DNA from 4 places in the Lysobacter sp. CA196 genome. Region 3 is predicted to be linked to each of the others. Evidence: riboswitches for the same ligand, from Rfam matches in the RefSeq annotation. Region 3 holds a riboswitch; each other region holds the start of a gene.
The links. A riboswitch is a leader RNA that binds a small molecule or an ion and turns the genes downstream of it on or off. The one in region 3 is predicted to bind cobalamin.
Positions count from the first base shown of each region.

Region 1: linked by a shared signal. The riboswitch ahead of btuB (TonB-dependent vitamin B12 receptor) and the one ahead of btuB (TonB-dependent vitamin B12 receptor) in region 3 are both predicted to bind cobalamin.
Region 2: linked by a shared signal. The riboswitch ahead of ACTOWK_RS21420 (CoA-acylating methylmalonate-semialdehyde dehydrogenase) and the one ahead of btuB (TonB-dependent vitamin B12 receptor) in region 3 are both predicted to bind cobalamin.
Region 4: linked by a shared signal. The riboswitch ahead of ACTOWK_RS18345 (ribonucleoside-diphosphate reductase subunit alpha) and the one ahead of btuB (TonB-dependent vitamin B12 receptor) in region 3 are both predicted to bind cobalamin.

Region 1 is NZ_JBQJIN010000002.1:189,451-195,122, forward strand. It holds gene ACTOWK_RS03525 (TonB-dependent receptor plug domain-containing protein) at 137-2,512, opposite strand; cobalamin riboswitch at 2,846-3,088, shown strand; gene btuB (TonB-dependent vitamin B12 receptor) at 3,226-5,094, shown strand; gene ACTOWK_RS03535 (hypothetical protein) at 5,171-5,672, shown strand, end outside.
Region 2 is NZ_JBQJIN010000036.1:16,952-22,623, forward strand. It holds gene ACTOWK_RS21410 (Vps62-related protein) at 1-438, shown strand, start outside; gene ACTOWK_RS21415 (hypothetical protein) at 900-1,145, opposite strand; cobalamin riboswitch at 1,698-1,917, shown strand; gene ACTOWK_RS21420 (CoA-acylating methylmalonate-semialdehyde dehydrogenase) at 2,056-3,570, shown strand; gene ACTOWK_RS21425 (acyl-CoA dehydrogenase family protein) at 3,582-4,760, shown strand; gene ACTOWK_RS21430 (enoyl-CoA hydratase) at 4,757-5,566, shown strand; gene ACTOWK_RS21435 (enoyl-CoA hydratase/isomerase family protein) at 5,563-5,672, shown strand, end outside.
Region 3 is NZ_JBQJIN010000004.1:57,629-63,300, reverse strand. It holds gene ACTOWK_RS05460 (hypothetical protein) at 1-135, shown strand, start outside; gene btuB (TonB-dependent vitamin B12 receptor) at 297-2,168, opposite strand; cobalamin riboswitch at 2,290-2,534, opposite strand; gene ACTOWK_RS05450 (TfoX/Sxy family protein) at 2,604-3,032, opposite strand; gene ACTOWK_RS05445 (GAF domain-containing protein) at 3,029-3,511, opposite strand; gene bioD (dethiobiotin synthase) at 3,639-4,313, shown strand; gene ACTOWK_RS05435 (phasin family protein) at 4,477-4,896, opposite strand; gene queD (6-carboxytetrahydropterin synthase QueD) at 5,152-5,505, opposite strand.
Region 4 is NZ_JBQJIN010000024.1:75,326-80,997, forward strand. It holds gene ACTOWK_RS18345 (ribonucleoside-diphosphate reductase subunit alpha) at 1-1,910, opposite strand, end outside; cobalamin riboswitch at 2,210-2,432, opposite strand; gene ACTOWK_RS18350 (DUF2339 domain-containing protein) at 2,568-5,354, shown strand; gene ACTOWK_RS18355 (DUF3999 domain-containing protein) at 5,365-5,672, shown strand, end outside.

The sequences.
Region 1 (5,672 bases), on a different contig from region 3:
AGGTCGCAGCTGGCGCCGGGATTTTCCGATAAGACATCCATGTCTTATCGGAAAACGGCGCACGTCCTGTGCGCCGCCCTCCGGCTCTACGGCTGACCAGTAAATCAGCAGAGCAAATCAAAATCACCCACGGCGCTTACCACTTATAGCCGACCTTGATGTAGCCGAAGGCGCCGTTGAAGCCGAACGGGGAGGCGGTGTTGTAGGGCAGGTAGTTGCGGGTGCCGCGCACCAGCTTGGACTCGTCGGGGTAGGCATCGAGCACGTTGTCGCCCCCGACGGTGAAGTCCCAGTTGTCGAGGCGGTAGGTCGCGGCCAGGTCGAGGGTCCATTCGTCGCCGAAGGTCTGGTCCTGGCGCGGGTCGGTCGCGTGCAACTCGGTGAACTCGCCGTAGCGGGTGGTGGTGGCGGTGAAGTTCCAGTTGCCGGTCTTCCAGTCGCCGGCGAGGAAGAACTTGTCGCGCGGCGCGCCCTGGGTGATGCGGCCGATTTCGGTGCGGCCGATGCGCACCGCGGCCGGGTCGATTGCCGCCAGGCGCGGCGGGTTCGGGGCGATCTTGTCGATCTCGGTCTTCGAATAGTTGTAGCCGGCGGTGAGGTTGAACTTGCCCGAGCCGACGTCCCAGCCGTAGGTGGCGATGATGTCCACGCCCTTGGTGTCGGTGTCGACGGCGTTGGTGAAGTAACGGCCGCCGCCGATGCCGGGATAGCCGTTGGCGTTGAGGTAGTTGCGCACCGCGGTGCTGGTCAGGTTTTCCGACAGCAGGATGCGGTCCTTCACCTGGATGTTGTAGGCATCGATGGTGATGTAGAGCTGGTCGGCCGGCTGCAGTACCAGGCCCAGGCTGTAGTTGGTCGATTCTTCCGCCTTCAGCGCTTCCGAACCCAGGGCGATGGCGGCCGGGTTGTCGACGCGGAAGGTGCCGATTTCATACGGGATGCCGCTGATGAAGTTGGTGGCGATCGACTGGAAGAACTGCTGCTGCAGCGACGGCGCGCGGAAGCCGGTCGAGGCGGTGGCGCGCAGCGCGACCTTGTCGGTGAAGGCGTAGCGGCCGGACAGCTTGCCCGAGGTGGTTTCGCCGAAATCGCTGTAGGTCTCGTAACGCGCGGCGGCGCCGAGCGAGAACTTGTCGGTCAGGTCGGCTTCGGCGTCGATATAGACCGAATAGCTGTGGCGGTCGAAGTCGCCGGCGTCGCTGGCGCGGAAGCCGGAAAACACCTGCGCGCCCGGGATGATCTGGCCGTTCGGCGCAGCCACGCCGCCATTGGCGTAGGACAGCGGCTCGCCGGCGCGTTCGGAGAATTCCTCGCCGCGCCATTCCGCGCCCCAGGCGAGGGTCACCGGGTACTGCCAGCCGAAGTCGATCGACTTGGTGAAGTCCAGGTTGAGCACGTGCTGGGTGACTTCCAGCGCGCCGGCGTAGAACTGCGTCGGCGAGGTCGGGCCCAGGCTGCGGTTGAGGGTGTTCTCGATGTCGAAGGTCAGGCCGTTGTGGCCGTAGTTGTAGCTCAGGTCGATCTGGGTGCCGCCGGCGGTTTCGCTGCGCAGGCCGAACACCGCGGCGCGGTCCTTGCTGACGTTGTGGATCTGCGGCAGGAAGCCGTTCGGGTAGATCGCCGGGATGTTGCGCGGGTCGCCGGCGAAGCGGAAATAGCCGTTCGACAGCACGTCGCGTTCGCTGTAGCTGCCGAACGAATAGAAGCTCAGGTAGTCGGTCGGGTTGTATTCGCCGTTGTAGGCGAACGCGCCCTGGTCGATCTCGGGATCGCCGTAGCGCTGCTCGACGCGGCCCTGGAACGGACGCGCGCGGTTGGTCTGGTCCTGGTGCCCGCCCTGCGCGGCCAGGTGCAGCCAGCCGTTTTCGCCGAGCTTGATACCGGTGTCGCCGGACAACTGGTACTGCTTGCCGTCGCCGGCGCTGTACTGGCCGTAGCGCGCGGCGATGCTGCCGCCGGTGCCGCTGCCCTTGAGCACGACGTTGATGACGCCGGCAATGGCGTCGGAGCCGTACTGGGCCGAGGCGCCGTCGCGCAGCACTTCGACGCGTTCGATCGCGGCGATCGGAATGGCGTTGAGGTCGACCGGCGAGGAGCCGCGGCCCTGGCTGCCGTTGAGGTTGATCAGGGCGGTGGTGTGGCGGCGCTTGCCGTTGACCAGCACCAGCACCTGGTCGGGGGCCAGGCCGCGCAGCTGCGCCGGGCGCACCGCGTCGGTGCCGTCGGTGATGGCCGGGCGCGGGAAGTTGAGCGAGGGCAGGGCGCGCGACAGCGCGGTGGCCAGCTCGACCGTGCCGGTGGCTTCCAGGGTTTCCGGGGTAATGATGTCGATCGGCGCGGTGGACTCGGCGACGGTGCGGTCGCTGACGCGGGTGCCGGTGACGATGACCTGGTCCAGGGTCTTGGGATCGCTTTGCGGCGCGTCTTGCGCGTGGACCGGCGCGGCGAGCGCTACCAGGAGGCCGAGGGCCAGAGGGTGACGTGAACCGGCGAAGGTGCGGCGGACGGGCATGACGACTCCTTGGTGGTGATGACAGCGATGTCATTTTGATTTAACACGAACGTAACAACCGGTCAATCAAGCGGCCAAATCTTGCCTAACGCAAGTAGTAGAAAAGTGGTAGTGGCACACTCTTTGCGGAACCCGGGGGTGGATCGGTGCCCGCTGTGCTGGGCCGGAAGGTTCGAATCCCCTCAAGTCGCCATCCGCTTTCCAGCCGTCATCCCCGCCTGCGCGAGGATGACTGGGGGGATCACGTCCCCGTGAGAGGCGCCTGGCCGCGATCCAGCACTTCAAAGCGCGCTTGCGCGAAAATCCGGTGGCATCCCCACGGCGCACCACTGCTAAGATGCACGCGCTCAAGGTGATCGCCGACACATAATCGGCGATTGAAACGGGAATCCGGTCCCCGCTCTGGCGTTCGCCAGGTCGGTCAATCCGGAGCTGCCCCCGCAACGGTAAGCGAGTACACGCACCGCACGAAGCCACTGTGTTCCGACACGGGAAGGCGCGGTACGGGAGACCCGGTCCGATCTCGGACCGACTCCGCTCGCAAGCCCGGAGACCGGCCCGGAGCGCGAACCGACAGGCGGAGGGCCGTGTCTCGGGGCATCGGCGCGCGCGCCGTCTCCGTTCCGCCGTCTCCCTGTCACGACCTGATCTAGACCGCGCGGGTGAGGCGCGGCCATGGAGAGCCGACTGTGACGTTCCGTTTTTCCGAATCCCTGCGCCTTGCGCGCCTTCCTGCGCGCTGCGCTTTCGTGCTCGCCGGCTCCGCATTCGCCGCCTCGGCGCTGGCCGCGCCCGCGGTCGATCTCGACCAGGTCGTGGTCACCGCGAGCCGCACCGCCCAGACCCAGGACGCCACGCTTGCGGCGGTGACGGTGATCGATCGAGCGCAGATCGAGCGCCTGCAGCCGTCGTCGCTGCCGGAGCTGTTGCGCGGCACGCCGGGCGCTTCGCTGGCCAACAACGGCGGCCCGGGCAAGGCGACCTCGCTATTCCTGCGCGGCAGCGAGTCCGACCATGTGCTGGTGCTGATCGACGGGGTCAAGATCGGTTCGGCGACCAGTGGCGGCGCCTCGCTGCAGGACATTCCGGTCGAACAGATCGAACGGGTCGAGATCGTGCGCGGCCCGTTCTCCAGCCTGTACGGCTCCGAGGCCATCGGCGGCGTCATCCAGATCTTCACCCGGCGCCCGCAGGGCGCGTTCGTGCCGAGCTTCAGCGCTTCGATCGGCAGCTATGCCACCCATCGCGGTACTGCCGGCGTGGCCGGCAAGAGCGAGCGCGGCTGGTATTCGATCAACGCCGCCCACGAAGACACCGACGGCATCAACGCCTGCCGCGGCAAGCCTTCGCCGGGCGGCGCCGGCTGTTTCACCAACTCGCCGGACCGCGACGGTTATCGCAGCGATTCGCTGACCTTGCAGGGCGGTTACCGCTTCAACGAGCAGTGGGACGCCGAAGCGCGTCTGTTCCGCGCCGAAAACCACAATCAGTACGACGGCAGCCAGAACAACGAGGCCGACGGCGTGCAGCAGGTCGCCGGCGCCAAGCTGCGCTACCGGCCCAGCGATCGCGTCAGCCTCAGCGCCAGCGCCGGCCGCAGCGAAGACCTCAGCGACACCTACAAGAACGGCAAGTACTCCAGCACCTTCGAAACCCGCCGCCAGCTCGGCTCGGTGCAGGGCGACATCGGCCTCGGCAGCGGCCTGCTCACCCTCGGTTTCGACTGGCAGCGCGACCGCATCGACAGCAACACCCGCTATGCCCGCGACGCTCGCATCCTGCGCGGCGCCTTCGGCCAGTGGCAGCAGAGTTTCGGCGCGCATGCGTTGCAGGCCAGCCTGCGCCGCGACGACGACAGCCAGTTCGGCGGCGAGACCACCGGCAGCCTGTTGTGGGGCTGGAACCTCAGCGAGGCGCTGCGTCTGACCGCGAGCTACGGCACCGCGTTCAAGGCGCCGACCTTCAACGAGCTGTACTACCCAGGCTACGGCAATGCCGCGCTGGCGCCGGAAACCTCGCGTAGCGTCGAGATCGGTCTGCGCGGCACCCACGGCGAGCGCCGCCAGCACGTGTGGTCGCTCAACGCCTACGAGAGCGACATCGACGACCTGATCGCGTTCGATGCATCGATCGGCCTGCCCGGCAACGTCGACCGTGCGCGCATCCGCGGCCTGGAAGCGGTGTTCGACACGCGCCTGGCCGACTGGGACTTGCGCGCCAGCGCGACCTGGCTGGACCCGCGCAACGACAGCCGCAGCGCCAGCCGCGACAAGCTGCTGCCGCGGCGCGCGCGGCAGAGCGCGCGCATCGACGCCGACCGCCGTTTCGCGGTCGCCAACGGTGCCTGGTCGTTCGGCGCCAGCGTCTACGCCGCGGGCGATCGCTATGATGACCTGGCCAATACGCGTCGCCTCGCCGGCTATGCGCTCACCGATCTGCGCCTGGGCTATGTGTTCAATGAAGCCTGGAGCGTGCAGCTGGCGGCGAACAACGTGTTCGATCGCCGTTACGAAACCGCCGCGTTCTACAACCAGCCCGGCCGCAACTATCTGTTGACCTTGCGTTACCGGCCTTCCCGCTGACGGATCAGCACCTCGGCCCGCGCCCGCGGGCTTTGCCGGCAACCACCGTGTTGCCGGCGCCTATCGAGAGTCGCCGATGAAAAACTTGCCCGGTCCCATTCAATTAAGCCTGTCGTGTCTGTTGTTGATGGTGATGATCGCCACGCGCTTTCATCACTTCGGCGATCTGCTGCATCTGCCCGACGCCTCGATGGCGGTGTTCTTCCTCGGCGGTCTGTATCTGCGCCGGCACCTGGGCTTCGTCGGTTTCCTGCTCGCCGCGGTCGGCATCGACTACTTCGCGATCACCGGGCGCGGCCTGGATTTCTTCGCGCATTACTGTGTAACGCCGTCGTATGCGTTCCTGCTGCTGGCCTATGCCGTGCTCTGGTACGCCGGGCGCTGGTATGCGCCGCGCATGCCGGCCGGCTGGCGCGGCTTCGCGCGGGTCTTCGGCGTGGCCTTGGTCGCCGCCAGCCTGTCGTTTTTGATTTCCAACGGCGCCTTCTACTGGTTCGGCGGCCGTTACGCGGAGCCGAACGTCGCCGAATACCTGAGCCGAGTCTGGCGCTGGGGCCCGCTGTTCGTACGCACCACCT
Region 2 (5,672 bases), on a different contig from region 3:
CAGCCGACCGCGGTGCGCTACAGCGCCCATGGCGGCTTGAACGCCGAGCGCTCCTGGGCCGACACGCCGAAGGAAGACGGCCGCCCGGTGTCCTACGTCGGCCAGGGCTCGCATGCGAACTTCCCCGAGACCGGCTCCTGGAAATCCAAGGCGCCCGGCATCAACGATTCCGCCGAGACCGGCGGCGTGCGCTTCGACCTGGCCGGCCAGCCGGCCATCGATGTGACCACGCAGGAGTGGTATGGCGGCCACGTGCTGTGGGGCGAACGCGGCAGCGGCCAGGAATTCGGTATCGGCGAGACCACCGGCCCGACCGGACCGTCGGCCGACAAGGGACCGATCGTCGCCGGCGACGCCGACCCGTCGCTGCAGCCGATCGACGAGAAACCGGGTTTCCCCTTCTACGGTCCGTATCCGCCGTTCTTCTTCCCGCGCTGAGCGCGGGGGCGGAGGCATGCCCCCCTTTGTAGGAGCGACGCAAGTCGCGACCGCGGGATGCGCAGATGCGACAGCGCCGACGCCATCCATCGAAGTGGCGTCCTTTCGCGGGGTAGGAGCGACGCAAGTCGCGACCGCGTCGCAATGGCCTCGCGGCGCCTCTCTCAAGCAAGATCAAACGCGAAGAGCTTCCGCCACTAAAGTGGCGGAAGCTTTTGGCGTTTGATCTTGATCTTGATCTTGCGTGAGCGATACGCCGCAAGATCGAAAGAACGCGGTCGCGGCTTGCGCCGCTCCTACCCCCGCGAAAGGACACCGCTTCGATGGGCGACATCGGCGTTGTCGCCGCAGCGCGTCCCGCGGTCGCGACTCACGCCGCTCCTACAGACAGGCCCTGCAGGCGTCAGGACATTACAGTGCTGCGCACCGTCGCTCAGCCCGATCCTTGTCCCCATCACTCCTCAGCGGCGTATCTCGAACCCCGGGTTCTCATTGAGCGACCCATCCGCCTCCAACACCGCATAACGCTCGCCATCGGGATGGAACACCACCGGGATCGGTTCCCGGAACAGCGGCCGGCGCACGAAGCGCAGCTCCCAACGGAAATGTTCCAGAGTCGTCAACGCGTCCCGTTGCTCCGGGGTCAGCCCGGCGCGCAGCGCCACCGTGCTGGTCTGCCCGGTTCCGCGTCGTTCGCGATCGACCATCGGGTACTGCTCCTCGGAGATAGGTATTGCGCTTACGCCATGATCTTGCAATGACCTGAGAATGTCACCCCGGTCGCAGTCCCGCGCCGGATTCATGCAGGTCCAGTCCCAACCTCAGCCGACGCCAGCCGAGCGAACGCCGCCGATGCTCCCCATCGCGGTCCCGCGCGCCTGTCGAATTTGCCCCTGCTGCAGCCATCCCCGCCGCACCAGCCATTTCGCCTGCATCGCTGCACGGAATATCCGCCGCCCATCACAGTATCGATCGACGCTCGACGTTTCGTGTCCGACCGAGCACAGGCGGCGGCTTGCGAGATGGCGATACGCAGCTCGGTCGATGCGCGAAGCATGGTCAACTGCGCCGATCGGCGCAGTCCGGCGATAAACGCATCGCCCCGCATTCCATTCGCCGCGGTGCGGTGCGATGCACGACGCGTGGCAGAGCACGCCGACGACAAGATGAATGCGGCACCGGACGAATTCGACGAGGTCATCGTGCGAGCGAGCGCGCAGCTTTGCGCAGCGCAGCTTGTCCGCATGCGATCCGGCGCCTACACTCCGCCGGCCACAGGTGTCCTGCCGCCGTACCGGCGAGCAGGGTGAAACGGGAAGCCGGTGCGAGTCGACAGACTCCATTCCGGCGCTGCCCCCGCAACGGTAGGCGAGAACACCCGACTCAATACCACTGCGATTTCGCGGGAAGGTGTCGGGGTGATGCGGATCGAGCGCATCGCTCGCAAGCCCGGAGACCGGCCAGTGGCGGGCATCGCATGCGATGCCGTCCTCGGGTGTTGCGGTGGGCAACCGGACGGGCTGGCTCGACGCGATGTCCGTTGCGTGGAACCGACTTGTCTTGCTCCGCAATCCCCGTCACGCGGGTGAGCGACACGGAGCTGAAACAATGAACGATATGAATCGCGTCGCGACCGAAGTCGCGACGGTCAAGTTGCTGATCGACGGCGCGTTCGTCGAATCCCGGTCCGAACAATGGCGCGACGTGGTCAATCCGGCCACGCAGACGGTGCTGGCGCGCGTGCCGTTCGCGACCGCGGACGAAGTCGACGCTGCGGTGCGTTCGGCGCAGCAGGCCTTCAAAAGCTGGCGCAAGACCCCGATCGGCGCACGCGCACGCATCTTCCTCAAGTACCAGCAGCTGATCCGCGAGCACATGGGCGAGCTCGCTGCCATCCTCACCGCCGAACAGGGCAAGACCCTGGCCGATGCCGAGGGCGACGTGTTCCGCGGCCTGGAAGTGGTCGAGCACGCCGCTGCGATCGGCAACCTGCAACTCGGCGAGCTGGCCAACAACGTCGCCAACGGCGTCGACACCTACACCTTGCTGCAACCGCTCGGCGTCTGCGCCGGCATCACCCCGTTCAACTTCCCCGCGATGATTCCGTTGTGGATGTTCCCGATGGCCATCGCCACCGGCAACACCTTCGTGCTCAAGCCGTCGGAACAAGACCCGCTGGTGACCATGCGCCTGGTCGAACTGGCGCTGCAGGCCGGCGTACCGAGGGGCGTGCTGAATGTCGTGCACGGCGGCGAAGACGTGGTCAATGCGATCTGCGACCACCCCGACATCAAGGCGGTGTCGTTCGTCGGTTCGACCCAGGTCGGCACCCATGTCTACAACCGCGCTTCGCTGGCGGGCAAGCGCGTGCAGTGCATGATGGGCGCGAAGAATCACGCGGTGGTGCTGCCCGACGCCAACAAGGAGCAAACCCTCAATGCGCTCGCCGGCGCTTCCTTCGGCGCGGCTGGGCAACGCTGCATGGCCGCCTCGACCGCCGTGTTGGTCGGCGAAGCCCAGGCCTGGATTCCCGAGCTGGTCGCCAAGGCGCGCACGCTGAAGGTCAATGCCGGCACCGAACCCGGCACCGATGTCGGCCCGGTGATTTCCTGCGCCGCGCGCGAACGCGTCGAAAGCCTGATCGCGTCCGGTGTCGAGCAAGGCGCGAGGCTCGAACTCGACGGCCGCAATCCGTCGGTGCCGGGTTACGAGCGCGGCAATTTCGTCGGCCCGACCATCTTCTCCGGGGTCAAGCCCGGCATGCGCATCTACGACGAGGAAATCTTCGGCCCGGTGCTGATCGTGCTGGCCGTCGACACGCTCGACGCCGCGATCGAGTTGATCAACGCCAATCCGAACGGCAACGGCACCGCGATCTTCACCCAGTCCGGCGCCGCCGCGCGCCGCTTCCAGGAAGAGATCGACGTCGGCCAGGTCGGCATCAACGTGCCGATCCCGGTGCCGGTGCCGCTGTTCTCGTTCACCGGCTCGCGCGCCTCCAAGCTCGGCGACCTCGGCCCTTACGGCAAGCAAGTGGTGATGTTCTACACCCAGACCAAGACGGTCACCGCGCGTTGGTTCGACGACGACACGCTCGGCCACGGCGTCAACACCACGATCAGTCTGAAGTGATGGCCGCCGTCATGAACCTGCAGGCGGTCAGTCCACCGCCACCGCAGCTCGGCGAAGACCAACTCGCCTATCGCGAAGCCGCGCGCGATTTCGCCCTGGCCGAATTGGCGCCGCACGCAGCGCACTGGGACGCGCAAGCCATCTTCCCGCGCGAGGTCATCGGCAAGGCCGGCGAACTCGGTTTCTGCGGCCTCTACGTCGACGTAGCTGCCGGCGGCTCGGGCCTGACCCGGCTCGACGCGGTGGTCGTGTTCGAGGAGCTGGCTGCGCTCGACCCGTCCACGGCCGCGTTCATCAGCATCCACAACATGGCCACCTGGATGCTGACCGCGCACGCGTCCCCCGCCCTGCGCGACGAATGGGGTCCTGCCCTCGCCAGCGGCGAATGCCTGGCCTCGTACTGCCTGACCGAACCCGGCGCCGGTTCCGATGCGGCCTCGCTGCGCACCCGCGCCGAGCGCGACGGCGACGAATATGTCATCAACGGCGCCAAGGCCTTCATTTCCGGGGCCGGCGCCACCGACATGCTGGTGGTAATGGCGCGCACCGGCGGCGACGGCGCGCGCGGCATCAGCGCCTTCGCGGTGCCGGCCGACAGCGCCGGCATCGCCTATGGGCGCAAGGAAGAAAAACTCGGCTGGAACAGCCAGCCCACGCGCGGGGTGGTGTTCGACAATGTGCGCGTGCCGGCCGCGCATCTGCTGGCCGGCGAAGGCGACGGTTTCAAGATCGCCATGAAAGGCCTCGACGGCGGCCGCCTCAACATCGCCGCCTGCTCGCTCGGCGCGGCCCAGGGCGCGCTCGATGCTGCTCGCCGTTATCTCGGCGAGCGGCGCCAGTTCGGCAAACCGCTCGCCGAGTTCCAGGCGCTGCAATTCAAGCTCGCCGACATGGCCACGCAACTGGTCGCGGCGCGGCAGATGGTGCATACCGCGGCGCGCAAGCTCGATGCCGGCAGCGGCGACGCCATCGTCTGGTGCGCGATGGCCAAGCGCTTCGCCACCGACGCCGGCTTCGCGATCTGCAACGAGGCCCTGCAGATCCACGGCGGCTACGGCTATATGCGCGAGTACCCGATCGAACGGCTGCTGCGCGACTGCCGCGTGCACCAGATCCTGGAAGGCACCAACGAAATCATGCGCGTGATCATCGCGCGCCATCTGTTGAACACCGAAGAGGAATTGCGATGAGCCGTGCCGACAAGCAGCACACCGGAAAGGTCTATGACGGGCTGAAGCTGGATATCGACGGCCACACCGCCGTCGTCACCCTGAGCAATCCGCCCGCCAACACCTGGACCCGCGACAGCCTCGCCGCCTTGCGCGAGCTGGTGCGCGACCTCGACACCGACCGCGAGGTCTACGCCCTGGTCGTCACCGGCGAAGGCGAGAAATTCTTCTCCGCCGGCGCCGACCTCAAGCAGTTCGCGAACGGCGACAAGGCGCTCGCGCGCGATGCCGCGCGCCGCTTCGGCGAAGCCTTCGAGACCCTCAGCGCGTTCCGCGGCGTGTCGATCGCCGCGATCAACGGCTACGCCATGGGCGGCGGGCTGGAATGCGCCCTGGCCTGCGATCTGCGCATCGTCGAAGAACAAGCCCAGCTGGCCCTGCCCGAAGCCACGGTCGGTTTACTGCCCTGCGCTGGCGGCACCCAGCACCTGCCGCGCCTGGTCGGCGAAGGCTGGGCGAAGCGGATGATGTTGCTCGGCGAGCGCGTCGACGCCGCCACCGCGCTGCGTATCGGCCTGGTCGAGGAGATCGTCGGCAAGGGCGAAGCCAAGGCACGCGCGCTGCAATGGGCCAAACAGGCCGAGAAGCAGAGCCCGACCAGCGTCGCCGCCTGCAAGGCGCTGATCCAGGCGACCCGCAGCCAAAGCCACGACACCGCCCTGGTGCGCGAGCGCGAAGCCTTCGTCGATCTGTTCGACAGCGACGACCAGACCGAGGGCGTCGCCGCCTTCCTGGAAAAGCGCGCACCGCAGTGGAAGAACGCATGAACGCCGTGCTCGAGAACGAAGTCGCCGTGGCCCCCGTATTGTTCGAAGAGCGCGCGACCGACCACGGCCGCCGGATCGGCTTCGCCACCTTGAACGCGGCGGCGAC
Region 3 (5,672 bases):
GACGGCGTGCCGGCGCAGCTTTACGAAGCCTTGGCCTCGGGGCCGGAGGACGGGCGCTGGCGCCACGGCATGATCGGCGTGGTCGCCGACATCGCCGGCCGCAGTTGGGTGCAATGCGGACTGCGGCCGACCTGAGCTTGGGTACGCTCGCTGTGCCTGTGCCTGTGCCTGTGCCTGTGCCTGTGCCTGTGCCTGTTCCTGTGCCTGTGCCTGTTCCTTCGCCATAAACAGAAAGCCCGGCGATGCCGGGCTTTCCGTCGAGGCTCAACGATCCGCCGGTCTCTTGATCGGCGCGTTCAGTTGACCGGTGCGTAGCGCAGGGTCAGGAACCACTCGCGGCCGGGCTGGTTGAAGTACGAAGAGGTTTCGTACTCGCGGTCGAACACGTTGGCCACGCGCGCCTGCAGGCTCAAGGCCGGGGTGATCGCGTACTCGGCGCGCAGGTCGAGGGTGCCGTAGCCGCCGAGGCGGGTGCTGTTGGCGACGTCGTCGTAGCGCGAACCCGAACCGACCGCGGTCGCACCGAAGCGGAACTTGCCGAAGCTGCGGTCCAGGTCGATGCGCGCGCTGTGCTTGGCGCGGCGCGGCAGGTCGTTGCCCTGGTAGAAGCCGACCCGGTTCTCGGTGTCGAGGAAGCTCGCGCTCGCCGCCAGGGTCCACTGCGCGAAGGTGGTGTCGATACCGAGCTCGGCGCCGCGCATGCGCGCACGGTCGATGTTGTTGGGCAGGTTGATCGACGAGTCGTAGGTGATCAGGTCGTCGGCGCGGGTGTCGAAGCCGTCGATGCGGGCGTTGAAACGCTCGCCGCGATAGGCCAGGCCGAGTTCCCAGGTCTTGGACTCTTCCGGGCGCAGGGTCGCGTTGCCGAAGAATGGGTAGTACAGCTCGTTGAAGGTCGGCGCCTTGAACGCGGTGCCGTAGCCGACGGTGACGCGCCAGCGCTCGGCGAAGTTCAGGCCCCAGGCCGCGCCGCCGGTGGTGTGGCCGCCGAACTGCTCGTTGTCGTCGCGGCGCACGCTGGCCTCGAACGACTGCGCGCCGAAGCGGCCCTGGTACTGGACGAAGCCGGCCTTGTTGTCGCGCTCGCTTTCGTCGTACACGGTGTCGCTGTCGACCCGGTCGCGCAGCCAATCAAAACCAACCGTAAGAAGTTGATCTTCGGCCACGGTGAAATCCGCTTGAAGCGTGGCGCTATCACGATCGGTTTTAAAAAACCCCATCGGCACTTCGCCGAGGAAATTATCCGAGCTGTCGACGTTGCGGCCGGCCAGCAACTGCAGGTGAATCGTCTCCGACGGACGCCACTGCAGCTTGCCGCCGATCACCTGCTGCACGGTCTCGGAGCGGTTGACGAAGCTGCCGTCGTAATCGTTCTCGCCTTCGGCGCGCAGCGCCTGGCCTTCGATGCTCCACTGCTCGTTGAACTCGAGGCCGCCGCGCAGCGACAGGGCGTGGTTTTCGTAACCGTCGCGATCGGGCTCGTCGGTGAAGCAGCCGGCGAAGATCGGGAAACCGGCGCCGCGGCAGGCATTAATGCCCTGGGTCTTGCGGAAGCTGTAGTCGGCGCCGAACCAGCCGCGGTCGTTGCGGCCGCCGAAACCGGTGCCGAATTCGAGGCTGTCGTTGCTGCCGCCGCCGAAATGCATGCGCGGCGCGAAGCCCTGCTTCTCGCGGCGGGTGAACACCTGGATCACGCCGCCGATGGCGTCGGCGCCGTACAGGCTCGAGCGCGGGCCGCGCACGATTTCGATGCGGTCGATCAGTTCCAGCGGCAAGTCCTGCAGCGCGGCCAGGCCCGAGGTCGGCGAGCCGACGCGGATGCCGTCGACCAGCACCAGTACGTGGTCGGACTCGCTGCCGCGCAGGAACAGGGTGGTGAGCTTGCCGGCGCCGCCCTGGTTCGAAATGGTGATGCCGGCGCGGCCGCGCAGCAGGTCGTTGAGGTCGCGTGCCTGGCTGCGCTCGATGGTCTCGCGGTCGAGCACGTCGACCGGGGTCAGGGTGTCGTTGACGCTGACCGCGGTGCGGTTGGCGGTGACCACCACCTCGTCGAGGTCGGTGGCCTCGCCGGCCGGAGCGGCGATGGCGGCGGTGGGCAGCGCGAGCGCACAGGCGATGGCGAGCGACAGGTTCAGTGCGCGCGTGGCGTGCGTGTTGGGGACGGACATGGGGACAGCTCCAGCGCGCACGCCCGGGGGCGCGCGACGACGACGGCGGAAGACGGTTGCGAGGAGGCAGCGGGCCGTGGAGACAGCCGGATAGCAGCCGCCGCGACGCCCTCCGCATCGCAACCTGTGGCGCCTCAAGGCCGGTCTCCGGACTCGCAAGCGCAGCGCCGACGGGGTCGGGCTGCCGGTCGCGGCGCCTTCCCGTGCCGAGCACAGTGGCGGTTGCCGCGATCTGACTTGCTTACCGTTGCGGGGGCAGTGCCGGACTGGCGCCGATCCTCCCGCAGGAGAGGGCGCGTCACCGGCTTCCCGTTTCAACCCGGCGATGGAGAAAGCCGCCGGGTCACCTCGAAGCGGTGCGCAGTCTACGCGAAGCCGGCGCCCGGGGCCAAAACACCGGTAGGGGCAGGGAGCCTGGGGACGGCGCCGACGGGCTCAGTCGCGCCCGTCTTCCTCGTCGCGGCCGCCGGGACGGTCGTGGTCGGCCGCGCCGTCGTCGTCCTGGCCGCCGCCGTCGTGGCTGCTTGGCTCGAACGGGTCGTGGCGTTCTTCGGCGTGCATGGTGGTGTGCACCGGCGCGGCGGCCGGTTTGTTGCGCGGCGGCGGCAGCAGGGCGGTCGCGGCCTCGGCGGCCTGGATCAGCTCTTGCCGGCGTTCGTCGCTGATCTCCTGCCAATGGCAGTCCAGCAGCGCGCCTTCGATCGCGTACAGCAGGTTGAGGGTCGGCTTGAAGCCGGCGCGCTTGACGCGCATGAAGGCTTCGACCGTGCCGATCGCCGAGATGTCCTCGTGCGTACGCAGGCCGACCTGGCGCAGCCAGGCCGAGCTCTTGGGACCGATGTTGCGCATCTTCGTCGCGGTCATGCCAGCGTCTCCACGTACACACGCGCCAGCGCTTCCAGGCCGGCCTGGTCGTCGGCATCGAAACGGTCCGGGACCGGGCTGTCGAGGTCGAACACGCCGATCAGGGCGTCGCCATGGACCAGCGGCACCACCACTTCCGAACGCGAGGCGGCATCGCAGGCGATGTGGCCGGGGAAGGCGTGCACGTCGGCGACGCGTTGGGTCTGGCGGGTCGAGGCGGCCGCGCCGCACACGCCCTTGTCGAGCGGAATGCGCACGCAGGCGGGCAGACCCTGGAACGGGCCGACCACGAGTTCTTCGCCGTCGTAGAAATAGAAGCCGACCCAGTTGAGTTCCGGCAGCGCATGGTTGACCAGTGCCGACAGGTTGGCGGCGTTGGCGATGCGGTCGCGTTCGCCGTCGAGCAAACCGCGCGCCTGGGCGACCAGTTGCGCGTATTGCTCGGGCTTGCCGCCCGATAGTGCGGAGGTTGTGAACATCATCGGAGTGTAACAGCGGCGTCCGTCGCCACTACCATGGCGGACTCCAGGCCCCAGGGAAAAGCGCGAGATGAGTCACACCCAGCCCCCGGTGGAGGCCGCCTCCCGACCAACGGACGCATCCGCGGTGTTTCCGCGCGGCGTGTTCGTCACCGGCACCGACACCGGCATCGGCAAGTCGGTGGCCAGCGCTAGCTTGCTGCACGCCTTGCGCGCGCACGGCCTGCGCGCGGTCGGCATGAAGCCGGTGGCGAGCGGTTGCGAACGTACGCCCGAGGGTTGGCGCAACGAGGACGCCTTGCTGTTGCAGGCGGCGAGTGCGCCGACGCCGCGCTACGACGACGTCAATCCCTATGCCTTGCCGCTGCCGTTGGCGCCGGAACTCGCGGCCGCGCAGGCCGGTGTCGAGATCGCATTGGCGACGATCCTCGCCGCGCATGCGCGCTTGTCGGCGCAGTCGGACACGGTGGTGGTCGAAGGCGTCGGCGGTTGGGCCGCGCCGATCAGCGCCACGCTCGACCAGATCGACCTGGTGCGCGCGCTGGACCTGCCGGTGGTGCTGGTGGTCGGCCTGCGCCTGGGCGCGATCAACCATGCGCGGCTGAGCGCGCGCGCGATCCAGACCGACGGCGCCCGCCTGGTCGGCTGGATCGCCAACGACATCGATCCGCACATGGCGCGCGCCGACGACAACTTCGAGATCCTGCGCCGGCGTCTGCCGGTGCCGTGCTGGGGGCGTTTGCCGTACGTCGCCTCGCCCGATCCGCAGGCCCTGGCCGCGCGCTTGCAGCCGCTGTTCTAGCGCGGCGATGCGTTTGCGGCGTGGTTGGCGGCCTGTCGCAGGCCGATGGCGATTAGCGAGGCCGAATCGCGGGCAACAAAATCGCGGCCAACAAAAAACCCGGCAGCCGAAGCTGCCGGGTTTTTCGCATCCGCCATGACGGCCGGAGAGAGAGACGGTGCGCTTACTTGGTCGCGGCGGCAGTCGGAGCCGTCGCCTTCGCCGCGGCCTTGGCGGCCTTCTCGACGTTGGCCTGGGTGGCCTTGGCAGCGGTTTCGATCTGCGACTTGGCCAGCTCGGCGATCGCTTCGTTGGTCTTCACGGTGCGGCCGAAAGCTTCCTGGCCGGTGCTGACAGCGCGCTCGAGGTTTTCGCGAGCGATCTGCGCGCCCTTCGGCCACAGGGTCTTGAAGGCTTCCAGGTCGCGGGCTTCGGCGGCTTCACCGAAGAAAGCGAAAGTGGCGTTGACGCGGTCTTCGATGGCGGCGACCTGCAGGCCGAACACGGCCTCGGCGTTGTCGAGGGCCAGACGGTTGACCTGAGCGGCCGTGTCCGCGAACTGGCGCGTAGCGGCGGCGAACTGTTCGTTGAATTGCTGGTACATGGCTGAGCTCCTGAAAGGTCCAGACGGAGAACGACTGGATTGTGCGGTGCAGCATAGGCGGGGTTTTGTTGCGATGCAACATCGAGCCGACGAGCGGTCGAAAGCCGTTCAGAAAGCCTGCCTGTTCAGGTGGTTAGCGACCAAGCAGCCGTTCAGGCAAAGCCTAATCCGGGGCCATGACCACGGCGTTGCCGGCGTCTGACAGGGCGCCGGCTGCGATCGGATCGGAGATGGGGCAGGGCAACCGCCCCGGGCTCAGCCGCGGTAGCGGCAGCCGGCGGTGCAGGTCTCGTGGACCACGATTTCGCTCAACAGCGGCAGCACCGGCTTGAGCTGCTCCCAGATCCACACCGCGAGGCGTTCGCTGGTCGGGTTTTCCAGGCCGGGGATGTCGTTGAGGTAGTGATGGTCGAGGCGGTCGTACGTCGGCTGGAACGCCTTCTTGACGTCGGCGTAGTCCATCACCCAGCCGGTGTGCTCGCCCAGCTCGCCGGTGAGGTGCACCTCGATCCGGAACGAATGCCCGTGCAAACGCGCGCACTTGTGGCCTTCGGGCACGTTCGGCAGCCGGTGGGCGGCTTCGAGAGTGAAGACCTTGAAGATGTTCACAGCAGTCATAGTGCGGTACCGGGTCGGGCGGTGGCGCGTCGCGCGATGGCGCGGCGTGGCGCGTGATCTGGAGCGAGGTGATCTGTAACGATCGGAATCCTGGGCCGGCGCGCATCCTGGCGACGGATACGAAAAAGCCCGCTGCGCTGGCGGGCCCTGGGTCTTGC
Region 4 (5,672 bases), on a different contig from region 3:
CCGTGTTCGGCGATGCGCTTGCGCAGCGCGTCCCAGCGTTCGGGCTGCGAAGGGGTGACGCCCCAGGCCTCGAACTGCAGTTCGCCGATCGATGCGCGGGTATCGGCGAAGGACGGGTGCTTGCCGTGTTCCATCGCCAGCTCGTTCGACGCCGACAGAGCGTGGAAGTAGATCGCCTCGGCGATCTCCTGGGCGAGCTTGCGCGCCGGCTCCGAATCGAACGGCAGGCGCAGCTTGAAGAACACGTCCTGCAGGCCCATCGAGCCCAGGCCGACCGGGCGCCACTTGAGGTTGGCGCGGCGCGCGGTCTCGATCGGATAGAAGTTCAGGTCGATGACGCGGTCGAGCTGGCGCACGGCCAAGCGCACAGTCTCGGCGAGCTTGTCGAAATCGAACGCGCCCACGCCCTTATTAGAGCTGGGATCGTCGTACATCTCGACGTGGTGCGAGAGGTTGATCGAGCCGAGGTTGCAGACCGCGGTCTCGTCCTGCGAGGTGACCTCGAGGATCTCGGTGCACAGGTTCGACAAGTGGATGACGTTGCCGTCGCGCAGGGTCTGGTTGGAGGCGCGGTTGGACTTGTCCTTGAAGTTCATCCAGCCGTTGCCGGTCTGCGCCAGGGTGCGCATCATCCGCCCGTAGATGTCGCGCGCCTTGACCTTCTTGGTCGCCAGGCCGGCCGCTTCGGCGGCGTGGTAGGCGCGGTCGAAGGCTTCGCCCCACAGGTCGGTCAGCTGCGGCACCTTGGACGGGTCGAACAGCGACCAGTCGGCGTCGGCCTCGACCCGGCGCATGAATTCGTCGGGAATCCAGTTGGCCAGGTTGAGGTTGTGGGTGCGGCGCGCTTCGTCGCCGGTGTTGTCGCGCAGTTCGAGGAATTCCTCGATGTCGGCGTGCCACGGCTCCAGGTAGACGCAGGCCGCGCCCTTGCGCTTGCCGCCCTGGTTGACCGCGGCGACCGAGGCGTCGAGGGTCTTCAGCCAGGGCACGATGCCATTGCTGAGGCCGTTGGTGGAACGGATCAGCGAGCCGCGCGAACGGATGCGGGTATAGCTCAGGCCGATGCCGCCGCTGAACTTGCTGAGCTTGGCCACGTCCATGTAGCGCTTGTAGATCGCTTCCAGCGAGTCGTCGGGCGAGTCGAGCAGGAAGCAGCTCGACAGCTGCTCGTGGGTGGTGCCGGCGTTGAACAGGGTCGGCGAGCTCGGGATGTAGTCGAGCTGGGCCATGCGCCGGTACAGGGCGAGCGCGTCGCCGACGTCTTCGCTGAGCGCGCAGGCGATGCGCAGGAAGAACTGCTGCGGGGTCTCGATGACGGTGCGCGCGGTCGGATGGCGCAGCAGGTAGCGGTCGTACAGGGTGCGCAGGCCGAAGTAATCGAACTTGGCGTCGAGGTTGCGGTCGATCGCGTCGTTGAGCTTGCGCGCATTGGCCTGGACGAAGTCGAGCAGGCGCTGGTTGATCAGGCCCAGGTCGAAGCCGCGCTGGACCGACTGCGAGAACGCATGGATCTCGATGCCGGCGACTTCCTTCTCGATCACGCCGGCGAGCAGGCGCGCGGCGAGACGGCCGTATTCGGGTTCTTCGGCGGTCAGCAGGGCGGCGGTGCGGATCGACAGCTCGTCGAGTTCGCGCGTGGTCGCGCCGTCGTACAGGCCGGAGATGGTGCGGGTGGCCACGCGCATCGGGTCGACGGCGTACAGGTTTTCGCCGCTGCGGGTCACCGCGCGCACGATCTTGTTCAGGTCGACCGGCTCGCGGCGGCCGTTGCGCTTGGTCACGCTCATGGTCAGGTTGGCCGCGGGCGGGGTCAGCGCGAAACCGGTGTCGGCTTGCGGGTCGCGGGCGGGTTTGGCGGCGGTGTCGGCGGCGGGGGAGGCGGCGGACGATTCGGGTGCGAGCGTGGTCATGGCGTAACTCCGGGGCGTGGGTGCACGGGTCGCCGACCTTCCCGCGAAGGGCGACGCGCGGAGAACGCGGACGCGCCATCGGCGACCGGCCGCGCAGCGGCGTCGTCGATGGCACGGCCGTGCCCCCGCGGGCGCGGAACTCGGGGGCTTGCAGGCGAGGTGTCGCGCGGCCCGAGACGGGCGCATCCCGCGTCGGCGCGCGTGGCGGCGCCGCAACGGAACGAGCACGACAGCGAAGCCATCGTGCTGCGACACCGGCCGTCTTCCCCCGAAGACTCCTGGGCCGGTACCGCGCGGTGTGCAACGCGCGGCTGTCGGCAGGTCTTCGGGCTCGGGACACGACGACTCGCGTCTCCTACTGGCTACCGCTTCCCAGGCGCGAGGCGCGTCCAGTGCTTGGTAGCGTTCGTTTCCCATACCGCTGCGGGGCAGCGCCGGCTTTGGACGTCGCGCTGGCTGCGTCCTTACCGGCTTCCCTATTGAGCCAATCTCGCGATCGGCACCGACGGGCACAACATAGTGTGGTTTATCGATTCCGTCAACGCGATATGTGGTGAACAAGCTGTGTATAGAATGCGTGAAGCCTTGTCCTTCAAGGCTTGCGGCTTGGTGTAACGTTCGTGACCAAGCGCACGATGCACGGAACAGGGACGGGTGATGGAAGCACTGATCGTTTTAGTGGCACTGGGGTTGTTGCTGGTGCCGGTCCTGCTGGTGGTGGCGCTGATGCAAGTCGCCGGACTGAAATCGCGCGTGTCCGAACTCGAGCGTCGCGTGGCGCAGCAAGCCGAGTCGCTGAGCGCGGCCAGGTCCGGCCAGCGCGGGGACGAAACCCTGGCCGAGCGGATCGCGCGCGAAGCGCCGCCGCCGACAGCGCCGCCGGTTCGTCCGCCGCCTGTCAGCACGGTTGTTCCTCCTGCGGTCGTTCCAGCCAAACCCGTTGCCCCGGTCTCGGCGCCCACGCCGTCGCCGGCCGCGAGCGTGCCGCCGCCGATACCGCAGGACGTCGCCGCCCGCCCGGCCGCTGCGCGCGCCGCGCCTGCGGCCTGGCGCGCGCCTGCCGCACCGCCGCCGCCGGACGTATTCACCGTCGCCGCGCGTTGGCTGCGGCGTTGGTTCACCGAGGGTAATGTGCCGGTCAAGGTCGGCATGCTGGTGTTGTTCGCCGGCGTCGCCGCGCTGTTGAAGTACGCCACCGACCAAGGCTGGCTGCATTTGCCGATCGAGCTGCGCCTGGCCGGCGTCGCCCTCGCGGCGATGGCGGGGCTGGTGTTCGGTTGGCGCCAGCGCGAACGCAAGCGCAGTTTCGCCCTGAGCCTGCAGGGCGGCGCGATCGGCGTGCTGCTGTTGGTGGTGTTCGCCGCTTTCAAGCTGTACCAGCTGATACCGGCCGGCGCGGCGTTCGCGATCAGCGTGGTGCTGGTGGCCGGGGCCGGCGTACTGGCGGTGAGGCAGAACGCGATGGCGTTGGCGGTGTTCGCGATCCTCGCCGGTTTCCTCGCGCCGATCTGGCTGTCGACCGGTTCCGGCAACCACGTCGCCCTGTTCGGTTACTACGCCGTACTCAATGCCGGCATTTTCGCGATCGCCTGGTGGCGGCCGTGGCGGGTGCTCAATCTGCTCGGCTTCGTCTTCACCTGGGGCATCGGCACCTTGTGGGGCGTGCTCAAGTACCGCCCCGAGCATTTCTCCACCACCGAGCCCTTCCTGCTGCTGTTCTTCGCCTTCTATCTGTTGATCCCGGTGCTGTACGCGCGCAAGCGTCCGGCTGGGCACCGCGACCTCATCGACGGCTGCCTGGTGTTCGGCACGCCGCTGGTCGCGTTCTCGCTGCAGGCCGGTTTGCTCGAAGGCGATCGCATGCCGCTGGCGTTCTGCGCGCTGGGGCTGGGCGCGTTGTATGCGGCACTGGCATGGTGGCTGCGTCGCGATCGGCGCTTCATCGAGCTGTCGACGCCGTATGCCTTGCTCGCCGTGGGCTTCGCCACCCTGGCCATTCCGCTGGCGCTCGCCGCCGAGGCCACCGCCTGCGTGTTCGCGCTCGAAGGCGCGGCGATGGTCTGGCTGGGCTTGCGCCAGCAGCGTCGCTTGCCGCAGCTGGTCGGCTTCCTGTTGCAGGGCGCGGCCGCATTCGCCTTCGTCATCGGCGCCAGCGACGCGGTCTGGGACGCGCAAGTACCGCTGCTCAACGCCAGCTTCGCCGGCGCCCTGCTGATCGCCATCGCCGGTTTCGCCAGCGCCTGGAGCCATCGTCGCAGCGACAGCCCAGGGCCGGCCTTGCCGTATTACCTGTGGGGCCTGGCCTGGTGGCTCGGTGCGGCCGGCAGCGAGATCGCCGACTTCGTCCCCGACCGCCACAGCGCCGATGCGGTGCTGATGCTGACCGCCGCCAGCGGTTGGATCGCCGCGGAAGTGTTCCGTCGCCACAGCTGGAAAGCCTTGTCGCTGACCGCGATGTTCGCCCTGCTGTCGGCGCTGCCCTTGCTGTTCGTGCAGACCGATTTGCACGACTATCCGCTCGCCGGATTCGGCTGGCTGGCCTGGGCGCTGTATGCGGTGCTCGGCTGGCGCACCCTGATCGGCTTGCGCGAACGCGCCGGCGGTGAACTCGGCCTGGCCCATTCGGGCTGGTGGTGGGCGTGGACGCTGGCGATCGGCGTGACCCTGCTGCGTGTGTTGACCTTGTGGCAGCACAACGGCATCCCTGTGCTTGGCACCGGTTGGACCGTCGCGGCTTTGTTGCTGCCGATGCTGTTCATGGCGGCGGCGATGCTGTGGCGCCCGGGCCTGGTCGCACAGCCCCTGTCGCAGCGTTTCGCCGCTTGGCGTGCGCCGTTGCTGGCTTCGTTCGCGATCGTGCTGGCGCTGGCGATCGGCTTCACTCTCGCTACTCCGGCCAACCCGCATCCGCTGATGTGGCTGCCTTTGCTCAATCCGCTCGGCCTGATGCAATGGGCGGTGTTGACGGTGTTCGGCGCATGGCTGGCGTCGCCGCTGGTCGGCGACGAACTGCGCCGCCGCCGCGTGCCCTTGCTCGCAGCTGCCGGCTTCGTCCTGATCACGGTCGAAGTGTTGCGCAGCGCGCACTACTGGGGCGGCGTGGCGTGGTCGTCGTCGATGTTCTCGACCAGCCTGGTGCAGACCAGCCTGACCGTGGTCTGGAGCGTGCTCGGCGTGGCCGGCTGGATCGCCGGTTCGCGCCGCGGCCAGCGCGGCCTGTGGTTGGCCGGCGCGGTGTTGATGGCGGTGGTACTGGCCAAGTTGGTGCTGGTCGATCGCGGTCATCTCGGCAACCTGCTCGGCATCGCCTCGTTCATCGCCTACGGCCTGCTGTGCACCCTGGTCGGTTATTTCGCCCCGGCGCCGCCCGGTGCGCCGGCGCCGCCGTTCGACGACACGCGTCCCGACCGCGATCCGCGCGACACTCACGAGGCCCAGGCATGAGCACGATGTCATGAGTATGATTTCCGGGTTCCGCCGCAGCGCCTTGCTGCTCATCGTGCTGCCGCTGTCGGCCTGGGCCGGCCCGCGCGAGGATTACGCGCGGCAATGGCCCTTGAACCTCAGTCGCGACGACGGCGGCGCCTATCGCGTGGTGCTCGACGAGAACGTCTATCGGCAGGCGCAAAGTCCGCAGTTGCGCGACATCGACGTGCTCGACGGCAGCGGCACGCCGGTACCGGCTTCGGTACTCACGCCCGAACAACCGCTGGCGCGTGCACCGCAGCGCGTCGCCTTGCCGTGGTTCGCCTTGCCGGCCTC